2 regions of the Chromobacterium sp. W521 genome follow, and region 2 is predicted to be linked to the other one. Evidence: riboswitches for the same ligand, from Rfam matches in the RefSeq annotation. Region 2 holds a riboswitch; the other holds the start of a gene.
What was found. Region 2 has a riboswitch for manganese ahead of ACUXV1_RS08440 (TMEM165/GDT1 family protein). Riboswitches for the same ligand answer to the same signal wherever they lie in the genome.
Positions count from the first base shown of each region.

Region 1: linked by a shared signal. The riboswitch ahead of ACUXV1_RS05565 (sodium:calcium antiporter) and the one ahead of ACUXV1_RS08440 (TMEM165/GDT1 family protein) in region 2 are both predicted to bind manganese.

Region 1 covers NZ_JBRBAF010000003.1:200,478-205,655, reverse strand. Annotated here, with positions in the region: gene bla (class A beta-lactamase) at 1-384, opposite strand, end outside; gene ACUXV1_RS05570 (DUF3761 domain-containing protein) at 621-839, shown strand; gene ACUXV1_RS05565 (sodium:calcium antiporter) at 872-1,852, opposite strand; yybP-ykoY riboswitch at 1,909-2,053, opposite strand; gene ACUXV1_RS05560 (penicillin acylase family protein) at 2,149-4,314, opposite strand; gene ACUXV1_RS05555 (ABC transporter permease) at 4,710-5,178, opposite strand, start outside.
Region 2 covers NZ_JBRBAF010000004.1:396,800-401,977, forward strand. Annotated here, with positions in the region: gene ACUXV1_RS08435 (methyl-accepting chemotaxis protein) at 1-1,014, shown strand, start outside; gene ACUXV1_RS08440 (TMEM165/GDT1 family protein) at 1,080-1,649, opposite strand; yybP-ykoY riboswitch at 1,651-1,833, opposite strand; gene mscL (large conductance mechanosensitive channel protein MscL) at 2,018-2,476, opposite strand; gene ACUXV1_RS08450 (DMT family transporter) at 2,550-3,398, opposite strand; tRNA gene ACUXV1_RS08455 (tRNA-Asn) at 3,488-3,563, opposite strand; tRNA gene ACUXV1_RS08460 (tRNA-Asn) at 3,591-3,666, opposite strand; tRNA gene ACUXV1_RS08465 (tRNA-Asn) at 3,701-3,776, opposite strand; gene ygfZ (CAF17-like 4Fe-4S cluster assembly/insertion protein YgfZ) at 3,972-5,009, shown strand; gene ACUXV1_RS08475 (H-NS histone family protein) at 5,112-5,178, shown strand, end outside.

The sequences.
Region 1 (5,178 bases), on a different contig from region 2:
CAGGTCTTTCACCGACATGCCCTGCTCCACATACTGTTCGGCGATAGGCGAATAATCGATCAACTGCTCCCGCCGGTAACTGACATGGCGATACAACAAGTCCGGCTGCGTCGCGCTGCGTTGCAACAGGGCCCCCACCAGCAGCAATTTGAAAGTGCTGCACATCGGAAAGCGCTCATTGGCGCGATAGGCCAGGCTCCGCCCGCTGTCCACCTCTTGCGCGAACACGCCGATGCGGCCGCCCGCATTGCGTTCCAGCTCCGCCAGCTGCCGCGCCGTCGGCGCATCACCCGGCACTCGCAAGGGCGGACGCGCACAACCCAAAATCAAAGGCGAGGCGGCCAAGGCCGCCAGCAAGGCGCGCCGCTGCGCGAAATAATCCATAGTTCCATCCCCAGATCGGTATGACGACGCGGCCGATGACACGGCCGGCCATCACGGTTTAGTTCCCCCGATGCGCATTGTCCTTACCCGCAAAATGACAATGAACTAAAATGTAGTACCTATTTTTTTGGCTTGAATTCATTGCATCGACACGCCAAAGCATCATGGACAGATTCAAGCAGCTTTAATGAATCATTAAACAATCGAATGACAGAAAAAATCCAGCTCAGTTCCGCATGCCGATCCGGCGGCGCATCGCCGGCTTTCTGGGCCTCAGCCTGACCCTGTCTGCCTCCCCGGTTCAAGCCAAAGCCCCGCACCGCTATCGCCATGCCAGCGCGCCGGCACAGGAGCGGTGGCTGGAACACTGCCACACCAACTCCGACAGCGTAGAGGTTCACAGCCCAGCCCGTCCCCGTTCCGCCAAAGCGCCGGCCGGCGCCTGCGCGCTTTGACGATACGGCGTTGAGCAAGCGCTCAACCCGGCTCACACCAGACAGCCGGCAAACACCAGATACACCGCGCCCGCGCCCAGCAGCCAGCGGCCGTCCACGCTGCCGCGGCGGAACAACAGCCACAGCCCTGCAATCGCGGCCATCGTGGCCAGGCCGGACCACAGCAAGACGCTATCGAACATCCATGGGGTGAAGAACAGGCCGAAAGCGCTGGGAATCGTCGCCTGAATCATCATGGCGCCGGAAATATTGGCCAAGGCCAAACGCTCCTTGCCCTGACGCAGCCAGATCAAGGCATTCATGATTTCCGGCAGCTCGGTGGCCACCGGGCTCAGCAGCAAGGCCACCAAATGCGGCGCCACGCCCCAATGACCGGCCAGCGCTTCCAGCTGCGCGACAAAGCCGTGCGCCGCTACCGCGATCACCGTCAGGGCCAACAAGGCCTGCGTCGCCGCCCAGCCCAGGCCGCCTCCGGCGCGCAGCTTCAAGGCTTCCAACTCCTCCTCTTCCGGCGCGGTGTCCGCGCTGCGGATCTCGCGCCAGACATAGGCGGCGTAAGCGGCCAGAAACAGCACGCCCAGCCAGGGCTTGACGGCGAAGGCCACCAGGCCCAGCGCCACCTTCAAGGCGAAGACGAACATGAAGGCCAACTGGTCGCCGGCCAGCCGACGATGATCGACGCGCAGCAAATAATCGCCGCGTCCCAGCCGGCTGCGGTTGCGCCACAGGGCAAAGCCCACCACCGCGTAAGCCAGCGTGGCCAGCACCAGCGGCCCGCCCAAGGCCGCGCCGACGCCGATGTCCTTATGTTGCGGCGTGTCGCCAAAGGCCATTGCGGTCAAAGTCACCGCGCTCTCCGGCAAGGCGGTGCCGAAAGCGGCGAGCACGGTGCCTACGGCGCTGGCGCCCAGGTTCAGGTGGCGTCCACACCATTCGATGGCGTTGACGAAGTATTGACAGGATAGATAGATCAGGACGGCTAGGCCGAGCAGAAACAACAGGGTCAACAGCATGGATGGTCTTGGGCCGGGCAAGCGAATGGACAATGGCGCAACGATGCGGCTTGCCCGGCGGCAAACGCATCGTGGCCAAAGGTCTCGCTTGGCGGCGCCGGCAATGCCGGCCGCTGACCGCGCCATGAGGAAAGCTCCTCAAGTTTGTTGACGCGGCCTCTTCGGCGGGGCCGAAGATGGCTACTCCCCAATGACAACGGCGCCATTGTGCCAGCCCGGACTCAATGGCGCAAACCTAGTCTCTCGTCATGCGGAGCCGGAGGCGCTTGCCCGCCTCCGGCCTGTTTGCCGGCCGGCTAGCGGCGGAACCACTCGCGCTTGGCCAGCGCCGCCTCCACCTGTTCGCGCTTGAGCAAGGCGTTGCGCATGCCGTTTTGCGCCGCCAGCGGCAACTGGTCGCCGTAGTAAGGCGATTGCGGCTGGCTGCTGTTGCCGTAGGTATTGATCACCTTGGCGCGCAGCGGCCGGCCAAACTCCACCAGCGCGGTAAACGTGTCGCCGAAGATGGCGCGCTGGCGGCCGTCGCTATCGCCGATATAGCTGAAGGTGCGGAAAGCCCCCAGGCCCTCGGCACCGCCGCTGGCCGGCTGGTCCAGCCGCGCCGCGCCGCCGGCGGGGCCGCGCCGCAGCCGGTACACCTCGCCAAAGGCGACGTCCAGCGGCACGCCGGCTTGTTGCAACCCCTGGGCCGCCGCGCCCAGCTTGCTCAGCGCGAAACCGGCGTCGCGCAGGCCGGCCGGCGTGCTGTAAGGCTGCGCAGGGTCCGCCTTCTGCCGGTAAGGCAAGGCGTCTTCGCCGCCGGAGGCCGCCACCCAGGCGGCGAACAGCACCGCGCCCTTGCTGGCGGCGTCGCTGCGCCGGTCCCATTGGGCCAGCACCTGCGCCGCGGCAATCAGGCCGGCGTCGCCGGAAGCGCGCGCATAGCCGATCAAATCGTCCAGCACCCGGTCCGCCAGCAGCAGCCGGGTGTCGTGCTTGGCGCTCAGCAGCGTATCCAGCGTGAAGCTTGGAGTCTGCTCGATCAGCTCGATGCCGCGCTGTTCGCGCAGCAAGGGCGAGATCCGCGGCGACAGATAAGCAGCGTAGGCGGCCGGGTCCAGCGCCGGCTTGCTCATATACCAGGGCGCGCTGTTGGAGTTTTGCACCCAGCCGCTGGCCGGATTCGTCGCCTGCGGCAATTCGTCCAGGCGCAGCGCCTGGCGCCAGATCAGATCGCTGCGGCTGCCGTCCACCGGCTGCGCCCAGAAGGCGGCGTCGCCGCCGGCTCGACGCGGGGTCAGGCCGCCGAAGGCCGCCCAGATATTGCGCTGGGCGTCGGCGTAGATAATGTTGTGGTAAGGATTTTGCAGCCGCGCCACCACCTTGCGGAAGGCCAGGAAGTCAGGCGCCTGCGCCATGTCCCACCATTGTTCCAGCACGCCGGGGGTCTGCAGCTGGTCGACGCCGACGATGCGTAGCGCGTAGCTCTGGCCGTCCTTTTCGAACACCGGGCCCTGCTCGGCGCGGCGCAAGGTCAGTTGCTCGGCTTGCAGGCTACCGTCCGGTTGGCGGATATACAGGGTTTCGCGCTTGGTTTCGAAATCGCGCGCCACGCCGTCCAGCAGGTATTGCCGGCCGCTGAGCTTGAGTTGATAGAGGTCGCAGCCGTCCTGGGTGTTGACGGTATGCACCCAGCCCAGCCGCTGGTTGAAGCCGATGCGCATCACCGGCAGGCCCACCAGGGTGGCGCCGTAGATATCGTATTCCGGGCTCTTGAACTGGGCTTCGAACCAGGTGTGGCTGCCGCCCCACAGCAAATGCGGGTTGGCCAGCAGCATGGCGTTGCCGGAACGGCTCTTGGCCGGCCCCAGCGCCCAGCCGTTGGAGCCGCCGATCAGATTGATGGGCGTGGCCACCGCGTCCGGGTAGATCAGCGAGCAATTGGCCGCGCCGGTGGCGGTGGCGCCGCTCAGATAGCTGAAGAAGATGCGCAGGGTGTGGGCCAGCACGTCCTCGCTGCGCACCGGCAACACCGCGCGCGCCGCCGGGCTCAGGCCGCCGCTAGCCGCGGCCTGGTCGTTGACGCCGGCGACGAAGGCGTCCAGGTAGGCGCGCATGCGCGGGCTTTGCTGTTGCAGCCATTGTTTGGAGCGCTCGGGGAAACCCATGGCGCGCACTAGGCGGTCTACTTCCGCCATATTGCTGGGAAAGGGTTCGCCGGCCTCGAACACCGCGCCGTAGTACTCAGCGCCGCGGCCGCGGCCCTGGGCGTACAGCCTCAGCAGCAACTCCGGATGCGCCTGCATCTGGGCGCGGCCGAAGGCGTAGGCTAGGCTGTCGGCGCGAGCGGCGTAGATGTGCGGCACGCCGCTGCGGTCCCACAGCACCTGGCTGCCGCGCGGCTTGCCGTCGTCGTCCAGTTCGCAGGCCGTCAGCAAGGACAGCATGGCGATGCCCAATAGGGCGAGGATCAAGCGTTTCACTACCCTTCCTCCTTTCAATGCGTTCATGGCGCTGCAGCCACAGCGGCTCCCCTGCTCCTGCAGCCTGGCGAGTGACTCAAGTGATGCGCCCTTAGTCGCTTGTTGGGTGCGAAGACAAACACGAATCCGACGCGCCCCAGGTCCCTTCAAGACTGCCGACGGGTGCCAGGCCCGAGGTCTTAAGCGGCTGCTTTGTCTGAGCGATTTGACGTTAGCAAATCGCGAGTTCAGCCGCGCCTCGGGTCTGACGGGCCCCGGCGGGAAGCCGCAGGCCAGGCTTGCAGGGTGGCCTTTAGGAGTGGAGAGGATATTTGGCCAAGCAAATATCCTCTCCCTGCTCGCCGGGCAGCCCCGGCAATCAAAACCATCATCCGCGCAGCGGATGCCTCATGCCCCTAGTACCAGCGAAACACCCGCGCGCCGCTGACGAAGCCGGCAATGCCGATCAGCGTAAGCACCACCGCGGAACGGGCGATTTCCAGCACCCCGGCGCCCTCGACGAAAATCATGCGCATGCCGTCGGCCAGTATCGTCAGCGGCAGCACCTCGATCACCGACACCATCCAGTCCGGAAAATGCTTGTAGCTGAAGAAGATGCCGGAAAAGATCACCAGGAACAGAATGGTCATCTCCAGCAGGCCGTTGGCGGTTTGCGCCTTGGTGGCGCGCGAGGCGGCCAGGATGGCGATGCCGGCGAAGCAGACATTGCCGGCCAGCAGCAGCACGATGAAGGGCAGCGCCCCGCCCTGGGCGTGCACGTCGAAATAACTGCTGGCGAACAGATACAGCACCAGGGTCTCCAGCAGGCTGAACACCAGGCAGGCCAGCACATGGGCCAGCAGGAAATCGGTCTTGCGCATCGGG
Region 2 (5,178 bases):
ACCAATCTGTTGGCTTTGAACGCGGCGATCGAAGCGGCGCGGGCCGGCGAGAGCGGACGCGGTTTCGCCGTGGTGGCCGATGAAGTGCGCAAGCTGGCGGAGCGAGTCAAAAAAGCGACGGACGAGATTTCGCATAATATCGACGATATGCTGGGGCTGGTGTCGGAAACCCAGGTGGAAACCGCCCAGATCACCGAGGACACCAAGTCTGCTCGCGAAATCGTCTCCAAGGCGTCGGAGCATTTCAGCAAGATGATGGGAGACTTTGAAACAACGGCGAATAGTCTCAGTCAGATCGCCGCCACCATGTCGGAGTTCGTCGCCTCTAATGGACAGGTCAATCTCCATGTGGCGGAAATTCACGAGCTAGGTCATCAAGTGACGGACCGCCTGAACCATACGGAAGAGTCGGCCACCAAGCTGTCCGGCGCTGCGGAGCAGGTGCAGCAGTTAGTGGCGCGCTTCATTTTGGGCGAGGGCGAGTTCGACCAGATCATGCAGACGGCCCGGGGGGCGCGGGATGAGTTGCAAGCCATCATGACTGCGCAGCTGGCCGCGGGCGTACCGCTGTTCGATCAAAACTACCAGCCCATCGCTGGCGCCAAGCCTGCCAAGTTCCGCACACAGTACGATGCCAAGCTGGAAAAGCTGATGCAGCCAGTGTACGACCGCGCCGCCAAGTCCGTGCCCGGCGGCGTGTTCTGTCTGGCGGTGGATACCAATGGCTACGCGCCGACTCACAATAGTTGGTATAGCCAGCCCTTGAGCGGGGATCCGGCCAAGGACTTGATCAATAGCCGAGACAAGCGCAAGTTTGCCGACGTCGCCGGCCTGCGCGCGGCTCGCAGCACACAATCCTTCCTGTTGCAGACGTACACCCGCGATACTGGAGAAGTGTTGTCGGAGGTGGTGCTGCCCATCATGCTGTCAGGCAAGCATTGGGGCGGCTTCCGACTGGGCTTCAACCCGGAGGAACTGCTGGAGTCGCTTGGACGCGGAGTTGGCCGGAACTGATATGTTGCCGGCTGGAAGCAAAACAAAACGGAGGCCGCGGCCTCCGTTTTATTTTGAGCTGTGCTTCAAATCTGCAGCGGGGTCAGTAGAGTGACGACGCCCAGGCCGGCAAACAGCAGCGCGGCAATGGTGTGCACCATTTTTTGCGGTAACTTCTTCGCGGCCACCTCGCCCAAGAGCACCGCTGGCACATTGGCCAGCATCATGCCCAAAGTAGTGCCGGCCACCACCAGCAGCAAGGCGTCGGGAAAGCGCGCGGACAGGGCTACGGTGGCCAACTGCGTCTTATCGCCCATTTCCGCGATAAAGAAAGCGATACAGGTGGTGCCGAACACGCCAAACCGCTCCAGGAGCCGGCTATCTTCATCCAGCTTGTCCGGAATCAGCATCCAGCCCGCCATGGCGAGAAAGGAAAGACCCAGCCCCCAACGCATGAGATCCGGTCCAATCTTGCTCATTAGCCAGTGACCTACCGCTGCGGCGGCGAAATGATTGAACAAAGTAGCGACGAAGATGCCGAGAACGATGGGAACCGGCTTACGGTAGCGGCCGGCCAGCATCAGGGCGAGCAATTGAGTTTTATCGCCGATTTCAGCCAGGGCGACGATTCCGGTGGAAATGAGAAAGGCTTCCATGAAGACTCCGGGGGCTGCGCATGCGCCATGACAAGCCCGCGCCGCAGCCCCGCATTGCGCAGACATGTCATGGGTCTTGCCAAACGGAAGTTTTCGTCGCATGCACCATGGCCGTGACGGCCAAGCCTGTTGATGCATGCCGGCGCTGAAAATCGCGCCGAGGCTACTCCCCCAGAACCAGCAAATTCTAAATCAGTTGGCGTATCAGGGCAATCGGAGCGCTTTGAACCTGTTCACGATCCGCCACGCGTTGTGGAGCGTTACACGGTGAGTACGTCTTCGAAATACTCATGTGCCGTGTGTACGCTCCGCTTTCTCAGCCTGTTTCGCCTTGTCTCGCTCTTACTCGCGAGACTTTGGGCAGGCGCTTAGAGTTGAGATGTGCACTGAGGGCAGCGAGAAGCCTTTTCCGGAATATTGGATGCGCAGAACGGGCACTCTTTGGTGGCGGGAGCCGGCGCGGCGGCGGCAGGCTCCTCGCGCTTCAGCCGATTGATGGCCTTGACCAGCATGAAAATAGCGAAGGCCACTATGGTGAAGCTGACCATGGCGTTGATGAACAGGCCGATATTCAGCGTGACGGCGCCGGCTTGCTTGGCCGCGGCCACCGACACATAAGGTCCAAGCTGCTTGCTGCCCTCTTTTAGTACGAAGAACATATTGGAGAAATCGACATTGCCGACCAGCAGGCCGATGGGGGGCATGATCACATCGTCGACCAGCGATTTGACGATGGCGCCGAAGGCACCGCCGATAACCACGCCGACCGCCAAGTCGATGACATTGCCTTTCATGGCAAATTCTTTGAATTCTTTGATAATGGACATGGTTAACCTCTGTTTAAATAGCGTTAAGCATTATAAGGTATTCAATTGCCGGCGCTCCACCTCAAGCGCATTCTCAAGCAAGCGAACGTGGACGAACGGGCAGGCTGCCAAGTAGAGCCCCGCCAAGAATCAGCACGATGGCGGTTATTGCAATAGCGTTCAATTGCCCTTGGCCGGTGCTTATCAGCAGCAGGGTGGACAGCAAGGGCGTGGCATAGGACAAGGAGCCAATCTGTCTGGGGTCGCCCTCCTTCAGCGCGCGGTCCCATAGGAAGAAGGCGCCGCCCATCGGGCCGATTCCCAGCAGGATCAAGGCCAACCATTGACCAGCGCTGGGGGCGACGTTGGGTTCGAACAGGGCGTGGCATAGTAGGGAAAGCAAGCCGGACAGCAGGCAGAACCCGCCGACCGCGCTATTGGGGAAGCTGGGCAGCCTGCGCGTCAGCAGGCTAAAAGTCGACCACACAACGGCGGCGCCGATGGCCAGCAGATAACCGACAAGATAGTTGCTGGACAAGGCGAGCTTGCCTCCGCTGACAATCAGCGCCGCTCCGCTGAAACCCAGCGCGCCGGCCAGAATGTGACGGCCGTGCAGTATGGTGCCGGGAACCAGGATGGGCGCGAGCATCACGATCAACAAGGGCCATAGATAGTTTAGCAGATTGGCTTCCATGGCCGGCGCGTGCCGAAATGCGAAGAACAGCAAGAAATGGTAGCCGAACAAGCCATAGATTCCGACCAGTAAGGTGCGCGGCGGCACTTTCCAGTCGCGGCAATGGCGGATACTGAGCAGGCTGCCGATCAACAGGCAGACGCCAACCACGAAAAATGGGGGAAGCGAGCGGGTTTGGGTGCCAAGCGTGGCCAGCGAAGCCCATAGCAAGATAGCGCCGCCGGCAAAAGCAATCGGTTTGGAAATCATTATTATTCCAATGGGGAAGGTGGGCCGATTGTAAAACGGAAGCGGAAATGGAAAAAGCCACAATCCGGCGATTGTGGCTTTTGGAAACTTGGCTCCCCGAGCAGGGCTCGAACCTGCGACCTGCGGATTAACAGTCCGTCGCTCTACCAACTGAGCTATCAGGGATCATCATTCAGTAATGCTGTCTTGTTTTGGCTCCCCGAGCAGGGCTCGAACCTGCGACCTGCGGATTAACAGTCCGTCGCTCTACCAACTGAGCTATCAGGGAATGGAAAACAAGCAATTCTCAAACAGGGCCGTAATGGCTCCCCGAGCAGGGCTCGAACCTGCGACCTGCGGATTAACAGTCCGTCGCTCTACCAACTGAGCTATCAGGGATTTGAGTGAGGGCGAACTATAGCTTCAGCCTGTCGGGCTGTCAACACTTGCGCGGCTGAAAATCGCTTGGGCCCGCCAAGCGGCGCGAAGGCGGGGCATGCGCCGGCAATTCATCGCTGGCGAAGGGGGGCTGCGGCGCGTTAAAATTTCGTTTGTTGACCATGCGGGAATAGCCGCGTTTTTGAGGTGGGTTAAATGAATCTGGACGGGAAGCTCACGCTGGATGCGCGCGCGCAGCGGGCAAATAAAGATGCGGTGGAAATGAATGTTCATCTGCGGCAGTTGGACTCATTGCGCGCCGGCGTCGCAATATCGATTTTGGATAAGCACAAAGTCATCCAGGTGACGGGAGAGGACGCAGAGGCCTTTTTACAAGGGCAGCTTTCTAGCGATGTGCGTGAGTTGTCGGATGAAAACCGCGCTCAGTACAGCAGTTACTCTACGGCCAAAGGACGGATGCTGGCCAGTTTTCTGGTTTGGCGTTGCGATGGAACTTATTACCTGGCGGTATCTGCGGATTTGGCCGATTACGTGGCCAAGCGCTTGAGCATGTTTGTGCTGCGCTCCAAGGTGAAGGTATCGATTGCGGATAACCTGACCTTGATAGGCCTTGCGGGCAAGGCGGCCTTGGCGGCGCTGACGATCGAGTCCGCATTGGCCTCAACACCGGGGCCGCGAGAGATGGTTCGGGTTGAGCCGGGCCTGTTGATAGGCTTGCCCGGGACAGGTTGGGTGCTGGTTGTGGACGAGGCAGGCGCAGAGTGGGTGGGGGAAAAGCTGACGGACGACGCCAGCCTGATTTCTTCCGGTGTTTGGGAATGGCGGGATATCGACGCGGGTATTCCTTGGGTCCATCTGACGACTCAGGAGCAATTTGTGCCGCAGATGGCGAATATGGAGTTGATTGGAGGGGTGAGCTTTAAGAAAGGCTGCTACCCGGGGCAGGAAATCGTCGCCAGATCGCAGTATTTGGGAAAATTGAAGCGTCGTTTGTTCAAAGTAGCATTTAAACAGCCGCTTGCCATCGGCGCTAAACTCTATAGCCCATCTGTAGCGGGTCAGTCGATTGGCATGTTGTCGGCGGTTTGCCAAGTGGCTCCGGAACAATATGAAGGTTTGGCGGTTGTTCAATTTCAAGCTTGGGAAGAGGGTATTTATGCTGACGAGGCCTATACAATAAGGCTTCAGCAACTGGACCTGCCCTATTCCTTGAATGAGGGGCTTGAGAATTAATTGATAATTTCTGTTTTGTTTCCTTGACTTGAGTAGAAAGGCTTGGCTACATTATCATCTGTAATGCACCACTACTCTTACAATATATTTGGGAACATGCTAATGGAACTGTCGAAATTGGATTTTACCCAGCTGGTGGCTCTGCGCGCCGATGTCGAAGCTGAAATCA